Regions from separate parts of the Bradyrhizobium sp. USDA3010 genome, predicted to be linked through region 2. Evidence: predicted binding sites of a transcription regulator. Region 2 holds the regulator's gene; each other region holds the start of a gene.
What was found. Region 2 encodes LexA, which represses DNA repair genes until DNA is damaged. Its sites were predicted from a motif close to TGTTCNNNNTGTGTTCNG; they were not measured.

Region 1 (4,713 bases), on a different contig from region 2:
TCTCCTCGTGAATCGCCCACATCCGGTCTTCGATCTTCTCGCGCAGCGCGGCGGTCGCCACCTCGAAGCGCGCCTGGCTGCCTGCCTTGGAGCGCTCGCCGATCCTGATCCGGCAGGCGCCGATATCCTGCAAGGTCGCGCTCAGGGTCTCATGGGTCGGCAGCCTCTCGGCATCCGGCCCGCCGATCAGGATGCCGTCCATCGCGATCTCGTAGACCGGCGCGGTGACCGTGCCGCGCGCGGTCGTGATCTCGATCGTGAGGCTGCACGGCAGGCGCTCGTTCTTGCGCGGATCGCCGCGCTCGTCCTGGCGCAGCAGGACCGCGCAGCGCGCCTTCAGCTTCTGGGCGAAGCCGGTCACCGCCTTGCCGGCCTTGGCGACATTGTCGCCATGCACGGCGGCTTCGCGCGTTGCCGAGTCGATTTCGCCGGCGCTGGTGCCGACCGAGACGATGAAATGGGAGGCGGAGGCCGCGTTCTGGCCCATCTCGCCGGTGATCTGGTTCTGCTCGGCGACCGCGCCGTTGACGTTCGCGAACACCGGTCGGATCTTTTCGATCGCCTGCGAGATGCGGTGGACGGCGTCCGCCGATCCGGTGGCGTCCTTCTGCAACGCCTCGATCTTGCGGGTGATCTCTTCGGTTGCGCTCTGGGTCTGCACCGCCAGCGCCTTGACCTCGGTGGCGACCACCGCAAAACCCTTGCCGGCGGCGCCGGCGCGCGCCGCCTCGATCGTCGAGTTGAGCGCCAGCAGCGTGGTCTGCCGCGCGATCTGCGCGATCAGATTGACGACATTGCCGATCGCCGCCGAGGATTCGCGCAAGCGATCGACATTGGCGGTGGCCTCGCGCGCCGCGGCCGCGGCGTCGTCGGCGAGTTGGCTCGCGCTGCGCACCTGCGCGCCGATGCCTTCGGCGGAATGGGTGAACCGGTCGGCGGCTTCGGAGAACGTCGTCGCGGTGCTCTGCGCATCGCTGCTGCGGCCGGTCAGCGCGTCGGTGCGGGCGCGGATGGTCGCGAGCTTGGCTGCCGTCGCCTCGGCGCCGTCGGCCACCGAGCCCGCGGCGCGCTCGAGCTGGCGGATCATCGCGCCCAGCTCGAGTTCCAGCAGTTCCAGGATTTCCTTTGACGAATCCTTGGCCGAATCAATCTCGGTCGAGACATCAGCCGCGGTCGGAACCTGCGGCGCGGCGGCAGGCGCGGCCGGCTCCGGCACTTTCTTTCGAAACAAACCGAACGCCATGGGGATGGGGGCTCTTGGAAAGTTGCGGCGGGACGGGGTGATCCTCGCATCCGGGCATGAAGTCGTGGTTAACAAGTGCCTCATATTCCGGCATGCGGTAGTATTCCCCCGCCGGACGGCCCCTGCCGACCTTTGATTTTGACCGCCAGGGGCCTATAAGGCCGCGTTTTCCACCCCTGTTCAGACCCTACGCTCGAAGAGACGTCGCATGGCCGGCCATTCCCAATTCAAGAACATCATGCACCGCAAGGGCCGGCAGGATGCCCAGAAGTCGAAGCTTTTCGGCAAGCTGGCCCGCGAAATCACCGTGGCGGCCAAGCTCGGCACCCCGGACCCGGCGATGAACCCGCGGCTGCGCGCCGCCGTGGTCGCCGCCCGCGCCGAGAACATGCCAAAGGACAATATCGACCGCGCCATCAAGAAGGCGATCGGCGGTGAGGGCGAGCACTATGACGAGATCCGCTACGAGGGCTATGGCCCCGGCGGCGTCGCCGTCATCGTCGAGGCGCTGACCGACAACCGCAACCGCGCCGCCTCCGATATCCGCTCCTTCTTTACCAAGTCGGGCGGCAATCTCGGCGAAACCGGTTCGGTCGCCTTCATGTTCGATCACACCGGCATCATCGAATACGACGCCAAGGTCGCCTCCGACGACGCCATGCTGGACGCCGCGATCGAGGCCGGCGCCGACGACGTGGTCTCGAGCGAAGCCGGTCACGAGGTCTACGCCTCGCAGGAGACCTTCCGCGAAGTTGCAAAGGCGCTGGAAGCGAAGTTCGGCGAGCCGCGCAAGGCGGCGCTGACCTGGAAGCCGCAGAACACCGTCGCGGTCGACGACGAGACCGGCGAAAAGCTGCTGAAGCTGATGGACCTGCTCAACGAGCACGACGACGTGCAGAACGTGTACGCCAATTTCGAGGTGTCCGACGCGCTGCTCGCGAAGATGGGCGGGTAAGCGCCCGTTCATCGCCCCGAACTCCGCTGTCATCGCCCGGTTCGATCCGGGCGATCCGGTATTCCAGAGACCGTCGTTTGATTCGCGAGGCCGCAGCGTACTGGATACCCCCGCTTTTGCCGGGGATGACAAGCAAGAATGGGATGACGAGCGCGGCCGAGCACAACGACCTCGGCAGGGGACGAACCTCCGTTTGTGTTTCGTTCTCCCGGCCCAGGCGGTATCACTACCCCATGACATCGCAGCCGATTCGCTCTCCCGTCCGCATCATCGGTATCGATCCGGGTCTCCGCCGCACCGGCTGGGGCGTGATCGAGACCGAGGGCAACCGTCTGGTCTATATCGGCTGCGGTTCGGTCGAGCCGCCGGACGATCTGCCGCTGGCGAGCCGGCTGCTCGCGATCCATGAGGGGCTGGCCGCCGTGCTCGGCCACTACCGACCGGCGGAGGCCGCGGTCGAGCAGACCTTCGTCAACAAGGACGGCGTTGCCACGCTGAAACTCGGCCAGGCGCGTGGCGTCGCCATGCTGGCGCCCGCAATGTTCGGTATCTCGGTCGCCGAATACGCGCCGAACCAGGTCAAGAAGACCGTGGTCGGCGCCGGACATGCCGAGAAGAACCAGATCCAGGTGATGCTGAAGATACTGCTGCCGAAAGCCGAGCCGCCGTCCGCAGACGCCGCTGACGCGCTCGCGGTCGCGATCACCCACGCCCATCACCGCCAGAGCACCGCGCTTCGGCTCAGGGTGGCGAGCCTATGATCGGCAAGCTCAAGGGCCTGATCGATTCCTACGGCGAGGATTACGTGATCCTCGACGTTGGCGGCGTCGGCTATCAGGTGCATTGCGCGAGCCGTACGCTGCAGGCGCTGCCACAGCCGGGCGCCGCGGCCGTGCTTTCGATCGAGACCTATGTCCGCGAGGACCAGATCAAGCTGTTCGGCTTCCGCAGCGATCTCGAGCGTGAGTGGTTTCGCCTGTTGCAGACCGTGCAGGGCGTCGGCGCCAAGGTCGCGCTCGCGGTGCTCAGCACGTTGCCGCCGACCGATCTCGCCAATGCCATCGCGCTGCGCGACAAGGCGGCGGTGGCGCGCACGCCGGGCGTCGGACCCAAAGTGGCCGAGCGCATCGTCAGCGAATTGAAGGACAAGGCGCCGGGCTTTGCCGATGTCGATCCCGCGGTGGTGCACCTGTCCGGCGCGATCGACAACAACCGCGCGCCGCGCCCAGTCACCGACGCGATCTCCGCGCTGGTCAATCTCGGCTACGGCCAGCCGCAGGCCGCCGCCGCGATCGCCGCCGCCTCCCGCAGCGCCGGTGAGAAGGCCGAGACCGCGCAGCTGATCCGGCTGGGCCTGAAGGAATTGTCGAAGTGAATACGCCCTCGCGCATGGTCACGCCCGAACGCCGCTCCGACGATGTCGGCGACACCGCGATGCGCCCGCAGTCGCTGACGGAGTTCGTCGGCCAGGCGCAGGCGCGGAAGAATCTCTCGATCTTCATCGAGGCGGCGAAGAAGCGCGGCGAGGCGCTCGATCACGTGCTGTTCGTCGGCCCCCCGGGTCTCGGCAAGACCACGCTGGCGCAGATCGTCGCGCGCGAGCTCGGTGTCGGCTTCCGCGCCACCTCCGGTCCTGTGATCGCCAAGGCCGGCGATCTCGCGGCGCTGCTCACCAATCTGGAAGAGCGCGACGTGCTGTTCATCGACGAGATCCATCGCCTGAGCCCGGCGGTCGAGGAAGTGCTCTATCCCGCGATGGAGGATTTTCAGCTCGATCTGATCATCGGCGAAGGACCCGCGGCGCGTTCGGTCAAGATCGAGCTGTCGAAATTCACGCTGGTCGGCGCGACGACGCGCGCAGGCCTGCTGACCAATCCGCTGCGCGACCGCTTCGGCATTCCGATCCGGCTCAATTTCTACACCGAGGAAGAGTTGGAAAAGATCGTGACCCGCGGCGCCCGCGTGCTGAACATCGGCATGAGCCCCGATGGCGCCAACGAGATCGCGCGCCGCGCCCGCGGCACGCCGCGCATCGCCGGCCGCCTTTTGCGCCGCGTGCGCGACTTTGCGTCCGCGGCCGATGCCGACGCCATCGATCGCGGCATCGCCGATCGTGCGCTGAGTGCGCTCGAGGTTGACAGCGCCGGGCTCGATGCGATGGACCGGCGCTATCTCACCACCATTGCCTTGAACTATGGCGGCGGTCCGGTCGGCGTCGAGACCATGGCGGCCGCGCTATCCGAGCCACGCGATGCGATCGAAGACATCATCGAGCCCTATCTGATCCAGTGCGGCTATTTGCAGCGCACCCCGCGCGGAAGACTGCTGACCTCACATGCCTTCCGCCATCTCGGCCTTGCCGAGCCGAACCGCGATCCCTCGCAGTTCGGCCTGTTCGGCGGCAATGACGATGAAGACTGAGCCTCCTCGCTCTCGAAGACGTGAACAGACGTGTTGACGCAGCGCATCGCGCTGCACGGTAACCTTGCCCGCTAACCATTGCGACGTCTCTGCA
Region 2 (4,713 bases):
GTGATGGCGCACTGGGCGCGGCATGCCGGCTGCGCGCCGGCCGACCTCGCCACGCGCTTTGTCGTCGACGACAGCTTCAAGCATCACGAGATTGGCCGGATCGACGATGCGGCGTTCTTTGAAAACCTGCGGCGGACGCTCGGCATCAACCTCACCGATACGCAGTTCCTGGAAGGCTGGAATGCGATCTTCACCGGCGAGATGCCGGGGATTGCCCCCCTGCTCGCCACCGCCGCCAGGCGGATGCCACTCTACGCCTTCTCCAACACCAATCCGGCTCATGTCGCGCATTTCTCGGTCACCCATGCCGAGCTGCTCAGCCATTTCCGCACCGTCTTCCTGTCCTCGACGATCGGGTTTCGGAAACCCGACGCCGAGGCCTACGATCATGTGGTAAAAGCCATCGGCGTGCCGGCGTCGCGGATCCTGTTCTTCGACGATCTGGCTGCCAACATCGAGGGCGCGCGGGCGCGCGGCCTTCATGCCATCCACGTGACATCGACGGATGACGTGGCGAGGGCTCTGACTGCACTTGGTCTTGAACATTTGGATTGAAGGAGCTCCGAGCGTGGCCCTGATGCCGGTTGCCGATGCCCTGTCCGCTGTCCTCGCCGGCGCCGAACCGCTGCCGGAGGAGATGGTCGCGCTCGATGCCGCCTACCACCGCACCCTGGCGCGCGACCTCGCCGCCCGGCGCACCCAGCCGCCGCAGCCGATGTCGGCGATGGACGGCTATGCCGTGCGTGCGGCCGACGCTGGTGATCTGAAGGTCCGGCTCAGGGTGATCGGCGAAGTCGCCGCCGGCCGGCCGTTCGAGCGCACGGTCGGCGCCGGCGAAGCGGTGCGGATCTTCACCGGCGGCGTGATCCCCCATGGCGCCGACGCCGTCATCATTCAGGAAGACACCGCCGTCGACGGCGACCACATCACGATCACGGAGCTAGCTGCCGCCGGACGGCACATCCGCCCGGCCGGCGTCGATTTCCGTGAAGGCGACGTGCTGCTCGCGGCCGGCAGCCGCCTCTCCGATCGCGCGCTGTCGCTGGCGGCCGCCATGAACCATCCGGAGCTCGCGGTGCACCGCCGTCCCAAGGTCGCGGTGCTGGCGACCGGCGACGAGCTGGTGATGCCGGGCTCGACGCCCGGCCCCGGCCAGATCGTCTATTCCAACGGCTATGCGCTGCGGGCGCTGGCGCGCGCCGAAGGTGCCGAGACCGTCGATCTCGGGGTTGCCGCCGACACGGTGGAAGCCACCACCGCCGGCATCCGCCGGGCGCGCGAGACCGGTGCCGACATCCTGATCACGACCGGCGGCGCCTCGGTCGGCGACCACGACCTGGTCAAGCAGTCGCTGGAGGCCGAGGGCGTCGAGATGGCGTTCTGGCGGATCGCGATGCGGCCCGGCAAACCGATGATGCATGGCCGGCTCGGCGCGATGCGGGTGATCGGCCTGCCCGGCAATCCGGTGTCCTCCTATGTCTGCGCCTTCCTGTTTCTCGTGCCGTTGATTCGGGCGCTGAGCGGCCGGAAAGCGATTCACCATCGCCGCGCGAGCGCATTGCTCGGCCGCGACCTCACCGCCAACGACCAGCGCGAGGACTATCTGCGCGCTCGCCTCGAGGAGCGCGAGGACGGCACGCTGATCGCAACGCCTGTCACGCAGCAGGACTCGTCGCTGCTCGGGAATCTCGCTGCGGCACGGGCACTTCTCGTGCGTCCGCCGTTTGCGCCTGCCGCCGTCAAAGGCAGCGAATGCGAGATCCTGACGCTGCCTGAGTGACAGCGCAGTTTGGATCGCTTGAGCGCTCACCGGATGCGTTCACCGGAAATTAAGTGGTTGCGGAACACATATCGAACATATAGTGTCCGTTCATGATTTGTTTCGAGTACTGGTGTGTACAAATGGGAGGCCGCGAGGGAGCGCTTGTGATGAGCACCGTGCTCCTGAGGTCAGGCCCCGCCTGAAAAGTCTCGGAATCGAACGACGCTACCAACCGGGGGAATACTCGAGATGCTCACGCGCAAACAGTACGAACTTCTGCGTTTCATCAATGAACGTCTGAAAGAGGCCGGCGTACCGCCCTCCTTCGACGAGATGAAGGATGCGCTCGACCTGCGCTCGAAGTCCGGAATCCACCGCCTGATCACTGCACTGGAGGAGCGCGGCTTCATCCGCCGCCTGCCCAACCGCGCCCGCGCCATCGAAGTCATCAAGCTGCCCGAGCTCTCGGCCGGCGGCGGCAACGGCCGCCGCGGCTTCACCCCGAGCGTCATCGAAGGCACCCTCGGCAAGCGCACCAGCACGCCGCCGATCGCCGAGGACGACGGCAACCGTCCGGTCGCGGTCCCCGTGATGGGCCGGATCGCTGCCGGCACGCCGATCGAGGCGCTGCAGACCCGCAGCCACACCATCAGCGTGCCGCCCGACATGCTCGGCTCCGGCGAGCACTATGCGCTGGAAGTGCGCGGCGACTCGATGGTCGACGCCGGCATCCTCGACGGCGACATGGCGCTGATCCAGCGCAACGACGTCGCCAATACCGGCGACATCGTGGTGGCGCTGATCGACGAGGAGGAAGCCACCCTGAAGCGCTTCCGCCGCCGCGGCGCGTCGATCGCGCTGGAGCCGGCCAATACCGCCTATGAAGTGCGCATCCTGCCGCCGAACCGGGTCCGCATCCAGGGCAAGCTGATCGGCCTCTATCGCAAATACTGATGGCGGCAAGGAACGAGCGACACATCGGATCGTTCCTTGAATGATAGCGTAACGTGCGGCCTACCCGATGCGCTCCGATACCTCTCACGCAGCGTCGCGTGTTTGTGATCGGGAGCGTTGGGCGACCAGTCGTACAATCGCCCAGAAACGAGGAGACACTCGTTCGCTATCGTCCACTCTGGTAGAGGCCCTATGCCTCAAGGAGAGGCACGGGTCGCTACCTCGATTTGAGGAGCCATCCGATGTGTGACTATAGTCTGCACGCCGTGGCGTCGCGCCCCGCCATTGTTGGAGAGACGCTGATCACCACGACTTTCCGCGGGACGTCGACCCGCGGCTTTGCTTCGGAGACCGATCCCACTGTCGCGGTCTGCATGCTGCCGGGCACCGAGCTCGCTTTCGCCGAGAACGTTCGCTACGACAGCCGCTGGATCTGGACCAAGACGATGAACTTCCGCGTCGGCGTGTTCAACGAAGTCGAGCCCGACGTTCCCGATCGCCATCATGACGCGGTCGAATTCCCCGACGGCAGCCATGTGCTGGTGACCCAGCTCGTCGAGGGACAACGCGTCAGCGTGCTGCAATTGCCGGCACTGCATCCGCCGGTCGAGCAGAAGCCGAAGGTTGTGGAGCGGCGGCCCTCCGCATTTGCGTCGCTGTTTTTGGGTTGAACGCATCGTCGCCGCGGAATGAGCTGTCCGGCGGCGGGTGACCTAAGCGATTTCGAGCGACCCCGGACGCCGGGTTCCGGGGCGCGGCTGGAGAATTGCGTCGGCGCGCGCCTTGGCGCATCATCGGGCACGGAGGACGTGCGTGGTGGTCGACAAGGTCACATGGCAAAAGGCCGGACGCGTCACGGAGCCGGGCCGGTATATGTTCCGGTTCGGCTGGCTGACGGTGACGGCTGACGACCTGAAGGTCTGGGAGCAATTCCCCGAGGCTTCCTTCACCCTCGTCAAGAAGCCCGACGCCGGCCCCGACTCCGACGAATACCACCTCGGCCTGTTCGAGCTGCCCACCGGCACCTCGCTCGATCCGGGCTAATCCTCGGCCTGCAAATCGGTCTCGGCCGGCGTCGTATCGACGGCGGGCCGCGGCGCGCTGGCGGGCGTGCGCAGCGTCGTCTCGCTCTCGCTATCGCCGGGAACCGCCGGCGACCACGGCCGGTCGATCCCGCCGGGCTTGACCGCATCGATGGCATAGCCGTCCCTGATGCGCCGCAGCACCAGCGCGCCGTGGCGCCGCAACCGCTCGGCATCGATCACCGAAGCCGCGCAATCCTTCGGCGCCGGACGCGCGCTCACGATCAGCGCCGCACGCTCGCAATCGTCGGCCAATGCCTCCGGCCGGCTCGCCAGCGCGACGAAGGCGCCGCGGGGACCTTGCGTCACGCAGCCGCTCGGATCGCAAGAGACACCCTCACCGAGCGATGCGTCGGTGGCGATCCGCGCATCGGCATCCGCCGCCAGCCACTCCTTCACGAGAAAGGCATCCTTGGCGCTGTGCATCAGATGCAGCCGCCCGTCGCCGCCCCGCACCGCGACGTTGCGCCCGTCGGCAGAGACCAGCACGTCGGGCTGCGGCACCCGCACCGCCCAGACCGAAGCCACCACCAGCAGCATCGCACCCGACCAGCGCAGCGGCGAACGCAGCAATCCGAGCAGGATCAGCCCGGCGCTCGCCAGGATCATCGGTCCGACGCCGAACGCCGCCATCCGACCGACTGCGCCGGGGAGCGCTGCGACCCATTGCGTCACCAGGATCATCCAGTCGATGCCGAACCCCATGATCGCCCAGAACACGCCGTCGAAGCCGAACGGCATGGCGAGCAGCCCGAGCAGGCCGGCCGGCATCACGACCGCCGACACAACCGGCATCGCCGCAAGGTTCGCCAGCAGCCCGTAGGGCGTCACGCGATGGAAGTGGAATGCGGCGTAGGGCGTGGTCGCGAGCCCCGCCACCAGCGAGGCCAGCATCAGCATCGTGAGCTCACGCCC
Region 3 (4,713 bases), on a different contig from region 2:
CGGCGTCGGACGCGACAGGATTCAGAACACGCTCTGGTTCATCGAACACGAACGCGAGCGGCTGCGCAAAATCAGGCCGAAGTCCATCATCGTGCTGGTCGGGACCAACAACATCTATCTCGACAAGCCGTGCGGAGTGATGGAATCCTATCAAAAACTGTTTGAGGAGATCAGATCGCTTTGGCCGAACGGCAGGATTTTCTCCATCCAGATTCTTCCGCGAGGCGAGCAGATGAAAGGTGCGGCCGAGAATATTGGATCTGTCAATGCCGAGCTCAGCAGACGAAGCAGGGAGCTCGGAATCAGGACGATCGATGCCTCCGACATCGCATGCGGACGAACAACGCCGTGTGCCAATTACAAGAGCGATCTCCTGCACCTGACCCCATCCGGATACGAAGCGCTGACCAGGATCGCCAAGGAAGGCATTGGTTCATCGTAGGCGTCCAACGAAAGCCGCGCGGGAGCCGTCAATGACGCTTGGGCGCGATCTGGCTTGCCAAAGCGCGATGAGATTGGGTTGAGACCGTCATCGCGTTTAGTTCATTGTTTGAGCATGATCGCCGCGCAAACGCCTTGCGTCGGTCGCGAGGGAAAACCGCTTCGCACTTTTTCCGGATCATGCTTTACGTCAGCATCGAGATGATCGATTGCAGCTGATCGGATGCCGACGCCACGAGGCCATCGAACGACGTCTGGCCGTGCGCCGCCGCCCGCAAGATGCATTCGGCAACCGCCGCCTTGAGACCGAACACCGATTGATCGGCCGGCACGCTTGCCATCACCGTCTCCAGCGCGTCGCGCATCGTCTGGATCAGTTCGGAGCTGAATTTCATGGCTGTCCTCCGCATGCTCAGGATAGACCGGGCGCGCCACGCCACCACTCACAAGCCCGCGATTCCGGATTGCGTTTTCTTAATGCAACGGCAAGCCGGTGAATCGGCGAAGAGCTAGAGCATGATCCGGAAAAGTGCGAAGCGGTTTTCCGAAAGATCATGCGCAAATAAGAAGCTAAAGCGCGATGACGATTCGATCTGATCTCATCGCGCTTTAGAGCTCTTTCTCGGCCAGCTTCCGGAAATCGTCGGGCACCGAACGAACGACCTCCAGCGCTGCCGAACCGTATCCGATCGCATCCCAGCCAAAGCGATCGCGGACCTTGTCGATGGCACAGTCTGCGGCCCAGCGCGCCATCCCGATCGGACTTCCAGGGCGAAGCGCTTGATCGGCCAGTCCGAGCGGAAGCTCGAGCGCAAGATCCCAATGCTCCTCGAGATGCGACACCGAGATTGCCAGCAGCGAAATGAATTTCTCGCTTGGGTGATCAGCAAGCGTGGCGCGCACCAGTCTCTCGGCAAGGCTGGCGAGGATCACCGTCGTGCACACGGGCGCATCGAGCGTCATCGAGCGTGTCACCGATTTCAGGTCCGCGAAGCGAACGCGCACCGTCACGGTTCGTCCAGGCCGGGATTTCGCCCGAAGCCGCGTGGCGACGCGGTCGGCGAGATGAAGCAGCGTCGGCCGAATGACCTGCTCGATCGCGGGCTTTCGGCCAAGCGCCGATTGCGCTCCTGCCGATCGCACGCGCCGATGCGGCGTGAGCTGTCGCGGATCGCGATTCCAGGCCAGCGCTGCGAGTTTCTCGCCCGCCGCCAGACCGAGCAACCGCGTCAGCGACCGCTCCGACAATTTGGCGAGTTGACCGATCGTCGAGACGCCGATCGCGTCCAGCCGTGTCCTGGTGACCGGCCCTACTCCCCACATCAATTCAACCGGTAGTTCGTGCAGGAATCCGAGCTCGGCGTCGGGATCAACGACCACGAGTCCATCGGGCTTTGCGACCTGCGAGGCGATCTTCGCCAGATGCTTGGTGCGCGCGACGCCCACCGAGATCGCAAGGCCGAGCTCCGTGCGCACGCGCCACCGGATCGCCGCGGCTATTTCGGCGGGCGTTCCGAACAGATGCGTGCAGCCGGCAACATCGGCAAACGCCTCGTCGATCGAAATGCGCTCGACGAGCGGGGTGAAGTCGCCGATCACCTTGATGGCTGCGTCACCCAGCCGTTGGTAATCGCTGAAATGGCCGCCGACGAAGATCAGTTGCGGGCAGAGCCGGCGAGCTTCCCGTCCCGACATGCCGCCAAACACCCCGAAGGCCTTGGCCTCATAGGACGCGGCAAGCACAACCCCGCCTCCGACGGCGATCGGTTTGCCTCGCAGCGACGGTTCAAGCAGCTGCTCGACCGACGCGTAAAACGCATCCAGGTCCGCGTGAAGGATGGTGGCTGCGGTTGCCATCTCAACCCGTTCATTCCTGACCTGACCAAAACTGCTCGTCCCTGGAGGCTACGATAGACACCAGAACGAAACAAGAACAAATTCCAGTCGACCAGGAATGGCCGCCGACGCTGGCGGTCTCCCGGCGAACTGGGCGCGCGCTGCCGCGCCAAGCATCGAAGCCGGCTGCCGATCGCTCTCGAAGCAATCACCGCGAGGCGGTTGGCGGGTCGCTCGACGTCCACGGGCACATTCTCCGCCGAGGACGAGCGCGATCGCGCGCGGCTCTCGCGTCCCGCTGCGCCAGCTCGCTCATGAGCCGGCGTTGTTTGACGAACAGGCTTTTTCGGGTAGAGATCAAGGCATGACCGACCACTCTCATCAGGTGGACTTCCAGGCCGCGGCCTCGCTTTACAAATGGCCTTCTCTCGGCAATTCCCGGCGAGAGGATCGCGCGCCCTATATGATCGTCAACGGAACGCTCGACCAATGCATTCGGGACTTCATGGGCAAGCCCGAGAAGACCCGGCATCTCTACGAGATCCGGACCAAGTCGCAGCCTCCCCTCGTGCCGGAGGTGCTGTCGCCCGAGCACGTGATCGAGCTCTCCAGGCTTCGCGAGTTCCTCTGAGGCGCTTCAGCGGACGTGATCGTGGCGCGTCTCGTTCGCAGGCAGACTTATCCATCTGTCGTGCGCCGGAAGGCGCATTGTTTGCCTCAGAGGGAGCCGCTACACTTGCCTGACTCTCCGAGTGACGGACGTCCGCGCCGGCATGATTGATCCGCTTCGGCCTCGTCTGCGGTTCGCACATCGCCGGCACGGGAGCGAAGCGGCTGCACGACCGGTTGCCGGGGCATCGAGAGGCGCCACATGAGGTTCAATCTGGCGATCTTGAGCGTCCTGGCCGCAAGACCCGAGCAACGGATTCCGCTTGAGGAGGTCAGCCGCGAAGTCAAGCGCATGATCGCCGCGGGCGATGCAGCCACGAAGCTGAAGCGATCGTCGGAGCTTGGCGACGCCGACGTCTTCCAGTCCGGATGGGCTTCGATCAATGAGGCCGGGCTTCAGATCACGGACTCTGGTCTGGCGCTATGGCGCTCGCTTGAAGCGTCCCGCATCGAACAGGAACTCAGCGAGCAGGAGCCCAGCGAACGGCAAGCGGAGCCCGTGGAGACCGTTGCTGGCGACCCGCGCGATGCGATCAGCGATGCTGTTGTCGAACGGCCCGACGCGATTGATCCGCAAATCCTTCGCGTGATGGAAGGAGGCCTTGCCGATCGCACGACCTTGGGCGCAAGCCGCGCAATGGCAACGCCCGCCCCACCCGCGCGCGCGCCGATCATCCCCGAGCCGGCATTTGGCTCCATTCACGAGCCGGACCGAAACGTTTCTCGGCTCTCGCGCCTTGTCAAACTCCTCGGCACCGGCATGCCGGGATTTGCCCGGGCGCGGCGGCGGCGCTCCGAGAGCGACGTGCCGGATCGGAAAACGGCCAAGGGCGTCGGAATGCCGGGGCTGGCCGTTGCGTGCCTCAGCCTGATCTCGGTCGTTGCGTGCGTTGCCGCAGCGATTGCACTCGGCCAGATCACCTCGCTGAAGTCGGACAACGCCACGCTGCGGCGCGAGCTGATCCCGTTGAGGGAACGTCTCGTACGACTCGAACAGGACGCCGCGAAACGCGAGGCCGCCCAGCAGGACGAAGCGCAAGACAAGCTTGAGGCGGACAAGAAAGCCGCTGACGCCGGGAGGGAACAGGCCGCGCTCAACCTCTCGCGCGAGGAGATTCAGATCATAAGGGAATACATCAAGGCTGCCCCTTCGGCCGGTGCCGGCGGACCGCCGATCAACGTCGGCGATCCCGTCACCGGCGGAATGATTCCGCTGCCATCACCGCTGACGGAGAAGGTTCCGCGCCTCGTCGGTGCGAGGTTTGCGACCCGCAACGGCGCCATCATCATCAGCACGCGAAACAGCCGCCGCGTCGATGCAGTGCTGACGGCGAACTAAATCTGCGCAGAAGGCATCGATTGTCGCGCGCGGACAGAAAGAATGCGAGGGGGACGGCAAGTGGGCTGCCGGCCCAGGGCATCGTCACCAACGGCCCAACTCTGCCACTGAGCGTTACAACGGGGTCCGGGCGGTGGACCTAGTCTAACCCAACCGATCTGGAGCACCCAATTCCCTGCATATCAGGGCAACAACAGGGACTTCGCTACTTTTCATTGCCTCCCAATGGCCACTCCGCGACAAAAGTCCAATGAATGACGATCTTTCGATGGATCGAGAACGGAAGTTAACAGGGGAATATGCTACGATAACAGGGGAACGGATTCGCAGTAACAGGGCGGTCAGAACCTCGCCCTTTTTGGAGTGCGCGCCCCCGCGGAGGCGTTTGCAGGCCGCTTTTTGCAAGAGGGAAGATGTTAACAATATCT

Region 1: ruvC (crossover junction endodeoxyribonuclease RuvC) is a predicted target of LexA. The motif match lies at 2,389-2,406, and genes of this name have one in related genera.
Region 3: dinB (DNA polymerase IV) is a predicted target of LexA. The motif match lies at 2,360-2,377, and genes of this name have one in related genera.

The regions. Positions count from the first base shown of each region.
Region 1 is NZ_JBWJZD010000004.1:151,479-156,191, forward strand. It holds gene AC066Y_RS08720 (methyl-accepting chemotaxis protein) at 1-1,243, opposite strand, end outside; gene AC066Y_RS08725 (YebC/PmpR family DNA-binding transcriptional regulator) at 1,452-2,198, shown strand; gene ruvC (crossover junction endodeoxyribonuclease RuvC) at 2,432-2,959, shown strand; gene ruvA (Holliday junction branch migration protein RuvA) at 2,956-3,573, shown strand; gene ruvB (Holliday junction branch migration DNA helicase RuvB) at 3,570-4,619, shown strand.
Region 2 is NZ_JBWJZD010000002.1:478,504-483,216, reverse strand. It holds gene AC066Y_RS05345 (HAD family hydrolase) at 1-555, shown strand, start outside; gene AC066Y_RS05340 (molybdopterin molybdotransferase MoeA) at 569-1,780, shown strand; gene lexA (transcriptional repressor LexA) at 2,012-2,716, shown strand; gene AC066Y_RS05330 (hypothetical protein) at 2,959-3,387, shown strand; gene AC066Y_RS05325 (hypothetical protein) at 3,533-3,760, shown strand; gene AC066Y_RS05320 (ComEC/Rec2 family competence protein) at 3,757-4,713, opposite strand, start outside.
Region 3 is NZ_JBWJZD010000021.1:11,467-16,179, reverse strand. It holds gene AC066Y_RS27235 (SGNH/GDSL hydrolase family protein) at 1-442, shown strand, start outside; gene AC066Y_RS27230 (hypothetical protein) at 627-836, opposite strand; gene dinB (DNA polymerase IV) at 1,051-2,298, opposite strand; gene AC066Y_RS27220 (hypothetical protein) at 2,642-2,908, shown strand; gene AC066Y_RS27215 (hypothetical protein) at 3,149-4,285, shown strand.